Regions from separate parts of the Leifsonia sp. 2TAF2 genome, predicted to be linked through region 1. Evidence: predicted binding sites of a transcription regulator. Region 1 holds the regulator's gene; each other region holds the start of a gene.
The links. Region 1 encodes HrcA, which represses chaperone genes, less so after heat shock. Its sites were predicted from a motif close to TTNGCACTCGNNNNNNNCGAGTGCNAA; they were not measured.

Region 1 (4,168 bases):
GTGAAGCATCCCGCCGCGTACGCGCAGCGCGTCCTCGCCGGCGAGTCTCCGGCAGCCGGGCGCGAGACGCTCGACACGGAGACCCGCCACGTGGAGCGGGTGCTGCTGCTCTCGCGCATCCGCGACGGTCTGCGCACCACTGAACTCGGGGAGGCCGGGCGACACGAGGTTCCCGGGCTGATCGCGGACGGGCTGGTAGACGGAAGAGCCGCCCTTCGCGGGTCGATCGTGCTGACCCTGCGGGGGCGGCTCCTTGCCGACGCGGTCGTGCGCCGGCTGCTGGCGGACGAGGCCGCCTGACGGCTCGCCCAGCGGACGAGGCCGACCGGCCGCTCGCTTAGCTCACGAATCGGATAGCGATCGGGTACGTGTAGTACTCGCCCTGGTTGGCCTTCACGGCGGCGATGATGCTGAACACGATGTTGATCACCCACGCCGCGATGATAATGAAGATGCCGACGACGACGATCGACAGGATGCCGCCGACGATGTACGCGATGAAGATGGTGATCTGGAAGTTGAGCGCCGTCGCGGTGTGTGCGCGCACGAACGGGCCGCGGTCCTTCAGCACGAGGTAGCCGATCAGCGCCGGGATCCAGTTGAACAGGATGCCGCCGACCTGCACGAGGGTGGCCCACAGCTTCTCGTCTGCGGGGCTGAGTTGCTGCGCCCCTCCGTACGGCTGCTGGGGTGGTGGGGGCGGCGGGGGTGTCGCGGACATGGTGCTGTTCTCCTCTGAAGGACCAGGGGTGGACGTGTTCAATCCAGCCTAGGGCGCGGGGCCCCAGGCTGAAAAGAGCCTGAACGCGCTATGGCTACTTGATGAAGCGGAAGTTCACCGGGTAGCGGTACGTGCCTCCACTGTTCACGCGGACGAAACCGAGGATCGAGAACACGAGGTTCACGATGTACAGCGCCCACGGGATGAGCAGCCCGAACAGCAGGTAGCCGATGCCGTAGGTGAAGCTGCCGATGATGATCCCGATGATCTGGGAGGCGACCCAGGCGATGATCCAGGTGATCTGCCAGTTGAGGGCCTCTTTCGCCTCCTGGTCGGTGAGGCGTCCGCGGTCCTTGAAGACGAGCCAGATGATCAGGGAGGGAAGGATCCAGAGGATGCCGCCGAGGTGGGCGAACGACGCCCACTGCTTGTCCTGGGCCGGGTCGAGCGGCGCGGCCTGGGCGGGGTAGGGCTGTTGGGGCGCGCCGGCGGGCTGCGAGTACGGCTGCTGGGGCGGTACGTTCGAGTACGGCTGCTGCGGGGGGACGCCGCCGGGCTGCTGCGGGGGGACACCGTCCGCGGGGTCGGAGGGCTGGTTCGGGTCTGTCATCGGCGGAACCCTTTCATGATCGGTTGCAACGCTGTCGAACCGGTGCCCATACGGTACTGCGGGCGAGTCTCAGGCAGCAATCATCCTCACCGCGTTTCGGCGCGGTAGGATTGGCACTCAGGAACAGCGAGTGCTAATCGGTCGACGGGAGGCGGAGATGGTCTCGGAACGCAGCCTCGAAGTGTTGCGCGTCATCGTCCAGGACTACGTGGCGTCGAGGGAGCCGGTCGGGTCCAAGAGCATCGTGGAGCGGCACTCCTTCGGCGTGTCGGCGGCCACCATCCGGAACGATATGGCGCTGCTGGAGGAAGAGGAGCTGATCGCAGCCCCGCACACCTCCTCGGGCCGCGTGCCGACCGACAAGGGCTACCGGCTGTTCGTCGACCACCTCGCAGAGGTGCGCCCGCTGACACCTGCCCAGCGCACGGCGATCGAGACGTTCCTCGGCGAGTCCCTCGACTTCGACGACGTGCTTTCGCGCACGGTGCGCCTGCTCTCGCAGCTCACGAGCCAGGTCGCCCTGGTGCAGTACCCGTCGGTGGCGCGCTCGCGCATCCGGCACATCGAATTGGTGGCCCTCGCGCCGCGTCGGCTGCTCAGCGTGCTGATCACCGACTCGGGGGCCGTCGAGCAGCGCGTGATCGAGTCGCACGACGAGATCAGCGACGAGGATGTTGCCGAGATCCGCGGCGCGATCAACGGCGCCGCCGCCGGGCTGACCCTGGCAGAGGCGACCGCACGACTGCGCGAACTGCCGGAGGCGCTGACCGAACGCACCCGCCAGTTGGTCGAACCGGTCGTGGGTGCCCTGCTCGACCAGATCGCTGCCAATCGGCAAGAGAAGCTGGTCATGGCCGGCGCCGCGAACCTCGTGCGCACCGAACACGACTTCCCCGGCAGCATCACACCGGTGCTGGAGGCGATCGAAGAGCAGGTCGTCCTGCTCCGGCTGTTCGACGAGATGGCGACCGACCAGCACGGCGTCGCCGTCAGCATCGGGCGCGAGAACGCGGTGTTCGGGCTGACGGAAGCATCCATCCTCTCCAGTGGTTACAGTGCAGCGGGATCGGATGTGGCCCGCGTGGGCCTGCTCGGGCCGCTCCGCATGGACTACTCCGGCAACATGGCGGCCGTCCGCGCGGTCGCCCGCTACCTCTCCCGGCTGCTCGGCGACCAGTAGGCCGCCTGCGACCGAGACCACAACACGCGATCGAGAAGAAGAAGGAACAGCCTACGTGGCCGACCACTACGAAGTCCTCGGCGTCGAGCGCGACGCCAGCCCCGACCAGATCAAGAAGGCGTACCGCCGGCTCGCGCGCGAGTTGCACCCGGATGTCAACCCGAGTTCTGAGGCGCAGGAGCGCTTCAAGCTCGTCACGCACGCGTACGACGTCCTCAGCGATCCGCAGCAGCGCCAGCAGTACGACCTGGGCGGCTCCGGCGGCTTCGGTGGGGGCGCAGGAGCCGGCGACTTCGCCGGGTTCAGCGACATCTTCGAGACGTTCTTCGGCGGCGGTGGAGGGGCGACGCGCGGTCCGCGGTCGCGCCGCGAGCGCGGCCAGGACGCCCTGCTCCGCGTGGAGGTGGACCTGGACGAGGTCATCTTCGGCACGCACCGCGACCTGGAGGTCGATACGGCGGTCGTCTGCGAGACCTGCAACGGCTCGTGCTGCCAGCCGGGCACCCAGCCGGTGACGTGTGACATCTGTCACGGCACCGGCAGCATCCAGCGCTCCGTGCGCTCGCTCCTCGGCAACGTGATGACCTCGAGCCCCTGCGGCACCTGCCGCGGCTACGGCACCGTCATCGCGACGCCGTGCGTGACCTGCCAGGGTCAGGGCCGCGTCCGCGCCCGGCGTTCCGTGCCGGTCGACATCCCCGCGGGTGTCGACACCGGCCTGCGCCTGCAGATGCCGGGCAGCGGCGAGGCCGGCCCCGCCGGTGGCCCGAACGGCGACCTGTACCTTGAGATCAAGGTCAAGCACCACGAGGTGTTCAGCCGCGACGGCGACGACCTGCTCTGCACGCTGGAGCTGTCGATGACGGATGCCATCCTCGGCACCACGGCGACCATGAAGGCGCTCGACGGCGACATCCGGCTCGAACTCAAGCCGGGGACTCAGTCCGCCGACATCATCACGGTGAAGGACCGCGGCATCACGCACCTGCGCGGCGCCGGCCGCGGAGACTTGCGGGTCGGCATCCAGGTGGTCACGCCCACGAAGCTCGACCACAAGGAGAAAGAGCTGATCAAGAAGTTCGCGGCGACCCACGCGGGCCCGGAGCCGTCGCTCGCGCGGTTCCAGCAGGGGCTGTTCGCGAAGCTGCGCGACCGGTTCCTCAACCTCTGAGCCGCTTGTGGCATCCCTCTACCTGCGTGAGGATCTCGACGACGTCGGGGTCGGCGCCCGGCTGTCGCTGACCGGCGCCGAGGCGAAGCACGCGGCGACCGTGAACCGCACGCGTCCGGGCGAGTCGGTGCTGATCGGCAACGGCCGAGGACTGGTCGCCTCGGGCGAGGTTCTCGTCTCCACGAACACCGAGCTCACCATCGACGTGGAGTCCGTCTCGCGCGTGGAGCGCCCGGCTCCGCTCGTCACGCTGGTGCAAGCTCTGGCCAAGGGCGACCGCGATGAACTCGCAGTGCAGGCGGCCACCGAACTGGGCGTGGATGCGGTGGTGCCGTGGGCCGCCTCCCGGTCGGTTTCCCGGTGGGAAGGCGCCAAGGTCGCGAAGGGCCGAGAGCGCTGGGCGGCGATCGTGCGGGAGGCGGCGAAGCAGTCGATCCGCGCGTGGACGCCGGAGGTCGCCGAGCTCGCGACGACGAAGCAGGTCGC
Region 2 (4,168 bases), 1.0 Mb from region 1:
CGCGGCGACGCCTTCAGCCGGCGGATGATGTCGAGCACGCCGGCGCTGTCCCCGTTGGCGGTGTCGACGACGATGACGTCGACCCCTGCGTCGACGAGGGTCATCGCGCGCTCCCAGGCGTCGCCGAAGAAGCCGATCGCGGCGCCGACACGGAGCCGGCCCTCGTCGTCCTTCGTGGCGTCCGGGTACTTCTCGCTCTTGTCGAAGTCCTTGACAGTGATGAGGCCGCGCAGCTTGCCGTCCGCATCCACCAGGGGCAGCTTCTCGATCTTGTGCTCGGCGAAGATGGCGACCGCCGAGTCCGGGTCGATTCCGACCGGGGCGGTGATGAGCGGCTGCCGCGTCATGACGTCGCGGACCTTCGTGGTCGACCGCTCGAACGGCGACACGAACCGCATGTCGCGGTTGGTGATGATGCCGACGAGGGTGCCGTCCGGCTCGATGACCGGCAGGCCGCTGACGCGGAACTGCCCGCAGAGGGCGTCGACCTCTTCGACCGACGCGTCGGGCGTCGTCGTCACGGGGTTCGTGATCATCCCGGACTCGGACCGCTTCACCTTGTCGACGTGCGACGCCTGGTCCTCGATGGAGAGGTTGCGGTGGATGATGCCGATGCCGCCCTGGCGCGCCATGGCGACGGCCATGCGCGACTCCGTGACGGTGTCCATCGCGCTCGACAGCAACGGCGTCGCCATCGAGATGCGCTTGGTCAGGCGAGTGGAAGTATCAGCTTCACTCGGGATGACGTCGGTATGCCCCGGGAGCAGCATGACGTCGTCGTAGGTCAAACCGATGAATCCGAACGGATCCGCCTGGTCCATTTCACCCCTATCAAGGTTGCGCGACTGTGGATGCTCAATGGTAACGGCAGAACCTGGCCGGCTATTCCGTGAGGCGAGGGCCTAGTCGACCGCCGCCAGATCGAGTTCGGCGGCGCGCTTGCCCTGCCGCGCGGCGACGATCATGTCGATGCTCAGGATGAGCAGCGCCAGCCACACGATCGCGAAGCCCAGCCAGCGCTCCGGCGGCATGGCCTCGTGCAGGATGGCGACGCCGACGACGAACTGGATGAACGGCGCGAAGTACTGGATGAAGCCCATGTACACCAGCGGAAGGCGGCGCGAGGCGGCGGCGAAGAACAGCAGCGGCACCGCGGTGATGACGCCGGCTCCGACCAGCAGGACGGCGTGCCACGGACCGTCCGAGCCGATGGTGAGGCCGACCGTCACACCGACGACGATGAGCTGGATGACGGCCACCGGCGTGAGCCACATCGTCTCCAGAGTCAGACCCGAGAGCGCATCCACCCGATTGCCGACGCGCTTCTTGATGAGGCCGTACAGGCCGAACGAGAACGCCAGGATGAGCGCGATCCACGGCACGGACCCGTAGCCGACGGCGAGGACGATCACGGCGACGATGCTGACGCCGACAGCCACCCACTGGGCGATGCGGAGGCGCTCGCGCTGCACGACGACGCCGAGGAACACGGTGACGATGGGATTGATGAAGTAGCCGAGCGCGGCCTCGACCACATGCCCGCTGACCGTGGCGAGCACGTACGTCTGCCAGTTGACGTAGATGAGTGCGCCGGCGAGACCCATGGTGAAGAGCACGCGCTTGTCACGCAGGAGCGCGGCGAAGGTGCCCCAGCTGCGGGTGACGCTGAGGGCGACGGCGCAGAACCCCAGCGAGAAGACCACGCGCCAGCCGACGATCTCCCACGCTCCGGCCGGCGCGAGCGCCAGGAAGTAGATCGGGAGGATGCCCCAGAGGACGTACGCGCTGATCGCGTAGACCAGCCCCGAGGTGCGGTGGGAGGAGAGGTCGTCAGGCTGTGCCACTCGTCCGACTCTACCGTCGCCTTCCGACATCGCTGCCGAAAACGACGACGGCCCGGATGCTCAGAGCATCCGGGCCGTCGGAGGAAGTGTCTGCGTCAGCGGACGACGACCGCGAGCACGTCACGGGCCGACAGGACGAGGTAGTCCTCGCCGCCGAACTTGACCTCGGTGCCGCCGTACTTGGAGTAGATGACCTTGTCACCCACGGCGACGTCGAGGGGGACGCGGTTGCCGTTGTCGTCGATGCGGCCCGGGCCCACGGCGACGACCTCGCCCTCCTGCGGCTTCTCCTTGGCGGTGTCGGGGATGACCAGACCAGAAGCAGTGGTCTGCTCAGCCTCGACCTGCTTGATGACGATGCGATCCTCGAGCGGCTTGATGGAGACCGACACGTTGACCCCTTTCCTATGAAGAACAGTGTCTCGACTAAGACTGAATTAGCAACCTCGCACTGAGAGTGCTAACCCGAGTCTAGGGGGTGCGTTAGCAGTCACGCAACGTGAGTGCCAGGGTAGCGTTGAGGTCATGGAACGCTCCGAGCTGGTGGCCCTGCTGAGTCCGGAAGGGCTGCGTCTGCTCGACTCACTGCCCCCGTATCGCAGCGAGCAGGATGTGCTGCGGATCGTCAGTGACCTCCGCAAGCAGGGCCACTCCCCCGCGCTCGTGGCGGCCGTGCTCACGCAGTCGAAGCTCCGGCGCAAAGCGGAGGCCAAGTTCGGCGACTTCGCCTCGCAGATGCTCTTCACAGAGGCCGGGCTGGAGCAGGCGACGCGGCTGCCGGTCGCCGCCCGGCACGCGGGCCGCTTCCGCGCGGCCGGCATCAACCGTGTTGCGGACCTCGGCTGCGGCATCGGCGGCGACGCGCTCGCCCTCGCGGCGCTCGAGCTGGAGGTGACCGCCGTCGAGGCGGACGAGGTGACCGCGGCGATCGCGTCGTTCAATCTCGCACCCTTCCCCTCCGCCGTCGTGGAGCACGGCCGCGCGGAGGAGGTGGACCTCCGCGAGATCGACGGCGTCTTCCTCGACCCTGCCCGGCGCACCGCCGGCCACACCCAGACCGAGCGCCTCACCGACCCGGACGACTACACCCCGTCCCTCGGATTCGCGTACGAGCTGGCGACCGGCCGCTCGGTCGGACTGAAGCTCGGGCCGGGCTTCGACCGCGACCTGATTCCGTCGACCGCGGAGGCGCAGTGGATCTCGGCCGACGGCCAGGTGGTGGAGCTCGGCCTCTGGTTCGGCGCGCTCGCCCGGCCGGGCATCCGCCGTGCCGCACTCGTGCTGCGCGGCGACCAGGCCGACGAGCTGACCGCCGACGCCGACAGCCCCGACGAGGAGACGGGCCCGCTCGGCGAGTACCTGTACGAGCCGGATGGCGCGGTCATCCGCGCCCGCCTCATCGGCGACCTGGCGCGACGGATCGGCGGCAGGATGCTGTCCGACCAGATCGCCTACATCACCGCGGACGCGGCGGCCGACACCCCGTTCGCGGCGGGATTCCGCATCCTCGAGACACTGCCGTACGCCGAGAAGGACCTCAAGCGTGCCCTGCGGCAGCGCGGCATCGGGACGCTGGAGATCAAGAAGCGCGGAGTGGATGTCGACCCGGCGGCCCTGCGTCGACGGCTCGCGCTCAACGGCGACCGCCCGGCGACCCTGATACTCACCAGGGTGGCCGGGCGGCACACCGCGCTGCTCGCCGAGCGGCTCTGAGGCCGCCGGCGGAGCGCTCAGTACGTGTTCGAGTAGTTCGCGAGGCTGGCGAAGATCACCGCGAGGATGATCCAGTAGATGATCGCGATGGCGATGCTCACGAAGCCCAGGATGATGCCCGTCAGCCAGAAGCCACGCGCCTGCGGCTCCTTGTTGCGGCCGATGAAGCCGAGGACGATCGCGGCGATGCCGAACAGGAAGCCGATGCCCCACGCGAGGTTGAGCACGATGCCGACGATGCCGCCGACGAGCGACAGGATGCTGAGGATCGGCGACTTGGCGGCCGGCTGTCCGTAGGGCTGCGCGTACCCGGGGGCGGGTTGCCCGTAGGCCGGCTGGCCGTACGGCTGCTGCCCCGGCTGCTGACCGTACGGCTGCTGGTATCCCGGCGCGGGCGGCTGCTGACCATAGGGCTGCTGGTATCCGGGCGCGGGCGGCTGCTGACCGTATCCGGGCGCCGGCGGCTGCTGACCGTATCCCGGTGCAGGCGGCGGCACGGCTCCCGTGTCACCCGCAGGCGCAGCGGCGGGAGGAGGCGGAGGCGGAACCGAGCCGTTCTGGGTGTTGGGGTCCACCGGGTCGGTGGGGGCGTTCGGATCGGTCATGAGACC
Region 3 (4,168 bases), 850 kb from region 1:
CACATCACACCCCAGCCGGCGTCGTGCAGCAGCAGGCTCAGGATGTGCGCAACGCCGGACGCGACGGCGTCCTGCTCCCAGCCGGGAACCTTCTCGCTCTTTGACCGCACCGAGACGATCGCCAGCAGAAGAGAGGAGCGCAGCGGCTTCGCCGCCAGCTTCTCGGCGTCCGATCCGCTCGCCTTCGCATCCGTCACGAACGCCTGCCCGAGCCGCATCCGCGCGTCGCCGCGCAGCTCGATGATGCGCCACGGATGCAGCGCGCTGTGGTCGGCGACCCGTCCGGCAGCTGCCACCAGCGGCAGGAGCTCCTCGTGGCTGGGCGCATCCGGGGTCACCCGGGAGAACGACCTCCGCGCGGCGACGCGATCGACGAGGTCGGCCGCCGGCCCGCCGTCGACCATCAGGCCTCCGGCGTGAAGTTGAGGGAGATCGAGTTCATGCAGTAACGGTCGCCGGTGGGCGTGCCGAAGCCGTCCGGGAAGACGTGACCCAGGTGGGAGCCGCAGGAGGCGCAGCGGACCTCGGTGCGCACCATGCCGAGGCTGGTGTCCTCGATGAGCTGGACCGCCTCCGGCCGCACGGACTCGTAGAAGCTCGGCCAGCCGCATCCCGAGTCGAACTTGGTGCCGGACTTGAACAGTTCCGCACCGCACGCCGCACAGGTGTAGAGGCCGGCGCGACCCTCGTCGAGCAGCTCGCCGGTCCACGGACGCTCGGTCGCGGCCTCGCGGAGAACCGCGTACTGCTCGGGGCTGAGCTCCTCGCGCCACTCGTTCTCGCTCTTCGCGACGGTGTAGCCGTCCTGGGCCGTGTCGTTCTGTGACATACCTCTCCCTTTCGTCGTCTCCAGACTAAACGGGCGTCGTCCCGCGTCTGTTCCCTGTTTCGTCCTGCGACGTGCCGCTGCGAAACGGCCAACACACAGCACCTGCGCCCTAGGATGATCCGCGAGCGCGGGGCTCGACCGGCATGCCGGCCGCTTGGCGTTCGCCACGAGGGAAGGCGGTGCGCGTGACCCGGTCAGCCGACGAACGGCCCACCGCCGAGCAGGACCACTCGGGGGCGGACGCGCTGAGCGATCGGGATGCCTCGATCCTCGCGTTCGAACGCCAGTGGTGGCGGCACGCCGGAGCGAAGGAGCAGGCCATCCGCGAGGAGTTCGGTCTCTCCGCGGCTCGGTACTATCAATTGCTCGGCGCGCTCATCGACCGTCCCGCCGCACTCCGCCACGACCCCATGCTCGTCAAGAGGCTGTTGCGGCTGCGCGAAGCGCGGCTGGCCGCACGACACGCACGGACCCTCCCGTCCGGCGACTGACCCCCAAGGACCACACCCCCTGATGGCAGAGAAGTTCCCCCGCGACCGGTTCGACGAGATCCCGGACGACCTGAAGCGCGTCGGCGCACACCGGGCCCCCCGTCCCCGCGGCAGGGCCTGGATCGCGGTCGGCTGGGCGGCGCTCGCGACCGTGGTCCTCGTGGGCGCCGGTATCTTCGGCCTGTCCGTGATCAACGGCAACCTCTCGTTCCACGGGCCGTCCTCCTCGGCGAGCCGTACGCCGACACCGACCCCCACACCGACGCCGACGATCGTCCCGACCGTGAACCCCGCGCTCAACGTGAACGTGCTGAACGGCACGGCGACGGAGGGCCTGGCGCAGACCGTCGGCGACAAGTTGACCGCCGCCGGCTGGAAGGTCGCGGCGCTCGCGAACGCCGACCGCACCGACCTCGCGACGACCATCGTCTACTACGGCGACCCGGCCAACCAGGCGGCGGCGCTGGGGGTCGTGCAGTCGCTTCCCGGGGCCACCATTCAGCAGAGCACCGCGTTCGACGACACCGGTGCCGATATCACGGTCGTCGTCGGTGCGAACTACCAGGGCTGACCGGGAGCTCCGCGGCGCACATCCGGCTTTGTTTCAGCCGTGTTTAAGTTTCGCTTCATTTCGTAATCGATTCAGAAAAACACTGGTATCCGGGGCCATTGCAAGCATTAGGATCGGGAGTCAACGTGCGGCGATGGATCGCGCGAGCGACACAGCAATGGGAGTAATGCATGGCGAACGGGACCGTGAAGTGGTTCAACGCTGAGAAGGGCTACGGCTTCATCACCGTCGAGGGTGGGGGACAGGACGTTTTCGTTCATTACTCCGCGATTGACATGGCGGGATACAAGGTTCTCGAAGAGGGCCAGCAGGTCGTGTTCGAGGTCGGCTCCGGGCAAAAGGGCCCGCAGGCCGAGTCGGTACGGCTGGCCTGAGCAACAGCGATACATCGAGTGCGCGAGCGCCGTCCCCGTCGGGGGCGGCGCTTCGCCGTTCCCCACCGCGCGCCTTGCACTCCACCACGTCGAGTGCCAGAATCGCTTTAGCACTCCATCTGATCGAGTGCTAATAAACGGAATCTTTCGCAGACGTCCGGGAGGGACGAGAAACACATGGCAAAGATCATTGCTTTCAACGAGGACGCGCGTCGCGGCCTCGAGCGCGGCCTGAACACCCTGGCCGACACGGTCAAGGTGACGCTGGGCCCGCGCGGTCGTAACGTCGTGCTCGAGAAGAAGTGGGGCGCCCCGACCATCACCAACGACGGCGTCTCCATCGCGAAGGAGATCGAGCTCGACGACCCGTACGAGAAGATCGGCGCGGAGCTCGTCAAGGAGGTCGCCAAGAAGACCGACGACGTCGCAGGTGACGGCACCACCACCGCGACCGTCCTCGCTCAGGCCCTCGTCAAGGAAGGCCTTCGCAACGTCGCCGCCGGCGCCGACCCGATCACGCTGAAGCGCGGCATCGAGAAGGCCGTCGCGGCAGTCACCGCCGAGCTCGTCGCCTCCGCCAAGGAGGTCGAGACCAAGGAAGAGATCGCGGCAACCGCATCCATCTCCGCCGGCGACACCACCATCGGCGAGATCATCGCCGAGGCGATCGACAAGGTCGGCAAGGAGGGCGTCGTCACCGTCGAGGAGTCGAACACCTTCGGCACCGAGCTCGAGCTGACCGAGGGCATGCGCTTCGACAAGGGCTTCCTGTCGCAGTACTTCGTCACCGACCAGGACCGCCAGGAGGCGGTGTTCGAGGACCCGTACATCCTCATCGCCAACCAGAAGATCAGCAACATCAAGGACCTCCTGCCGATCGTCGACAAGGTGATCCAGGCCGGCAAGCCGCTCCTGATCATCGCTGAGGACGTCGACGGCGAGGCCCTGGCGACCCTGATCGTCAACAAGATCCGCGGCATCTTCAAGTCCGTCGCCGTCAAGGCTCCGGGCTTCGGCGACCGCCGCAAGGCCATGCTGCAGGACATCGCGATCCTCACCGGCGGCCAGGTCATCTCCGAGGAGGTCGGTCTCAAGCTCGAGAACGTCACCCTCGACCTGCTCGGCCAGGCCCGCAAGGTCGTCATCACCAAGGACGAGACCACGATCGTCGAGGGCACCGGTGACTCCGAGGCCATCGCCGGCCGCGTGCAGCAGATCCGCAACGAGATCGAGTCGACCGACTCGGACTACGACCGCGAGAAGCTGCAGGAGCGCCTCGCCAAGCTCGCCGGTGGCGTCGCCGTCATCAAGGCGGGCGCGGCAACCGAGGTCGAGCTCAAGGAGCGCAAGCACCGCATCGAGGACGCCGTCCGCAACGCGAAGGCCGCCGTCGAGGAGGGCATCGTCGCCGGTGGTGGCGTGGCCCTCATCCAGGCCGGCAAGACCGCGTTCGAGAAGCTGGAGCTGACCGGTGACGAGGCCACTGGCGCCAACATCGTCAAGGTCGCCATCGAGGCTCCGCTGAAGCAGATCGCGATCAACGCGGGCCTCGAGGCCGGCGTCGTCGTCGAGAAGGTCCGCAACCTGCCTGTCGGCCACGGCCTCAACGCCGCGACCGGTGAGTACGTCGACATGCTGGCCGCCGGCATCAACGACCCGGTGAAGGTCACCCGCTCCGCGCTGCAGAACGCCGCGTCGATCGCCGGACTGTTCCTCACCACCGAGGCCGTCGTCGCCGACAAGCCCGAGAAGAACCCGGCGCCCGTGGGCGACCCGGGTGCGGGCATGGACTTCTAAGTCCGAACCACGTCAAGAGGGCGTCTCCCGTTCGGGAGGCGCCCTCTTCGCGTCTGCGGTGGCGGCGGCCAGCGCCTCCTCCTCGTGCTCCGCCTCCGCCTCTCGA

Region 2: a site for HrcA is predicted at 2,328-2,354, ahead of groES (co-chaperone GroES). Genes of this name have one in related genera too.
Region 3: a site for HrcA is predicted at 2,373-2,399, ahead of groL (chaperonin GroEL). Genes of this name have one in related genera too.

What each region holds. Positions count from the first base shown of each region.
Region 1 covers NZ_JBFRFY010000001.1:1,813,678-1,817,845, reverse strand. The annotation lists gene hemW (radical SAM family heme chaperone HemW) at 1-300, shown strand, start outside; gene AB4Z18_RS08800 (DUF4870 domain-containing protein) at 338-721, opposite strand; gene AB4Z18_RS08795 (DUF4870 domain-containing protein) at 816-1,331, opposite strand; gene hrcA (heat-inducible transcriptional repressor HrcA) at 1,489-2,511, shown strand; gene dnaJ (molecular chaperone DnaJ) at 2,567-3,682, shown strand; gene AB4Z18_RS08780 (16S rRNA (uracil(1498)-N(3))-methyltransferase) at 3,690-4,168, shown strand, end outside.
Region 2 covers NZ_JBFRFY010000001.1:792,631-796,798, reverse strand. The annotation lists gene guaB (IMP dehydrogenase) at 1-821, opposite strand, end outside; gene rarD (EamA family transporter RarD) at 903-1,844, opposite strand; gene groES (co-chaperone GroES) at 1,940-2,236, opposite strand; gene AB4Z18_RS03860 (THUMP-like domain-containing protein) at 2,370-3,557, shown strand; gene AB4Z18_RS03855 (DUF4190 domain-containing protein) at 3,575-4,162, opposite strand.
Region 3 covers NZ_JBFRFY010000001.1:960,493-964,660, forward strand. The annotation lists gene AB4Z18_RS04665 (nitroreductase family protein) at 1-404, opposite strand, end outside; gene msrB (peptide-methionine (R)-S-oxide reductase MsrB) at 404-829, opposite strand; gene AB4Z18_RS04675 (DUF3263 domain-containing protein) at 1,009-1,320, shown strand; gene AB4Z18_RS04680 (LytR C-terminal domain-containing protein) at 1,343-1,891, shown strand; gene AB4Z18_RS04685 (cold-shock protein) at 2,062-2,265, shown strand; gene groL (chaperonin GroEL) at 2,443-4,062, shown strand.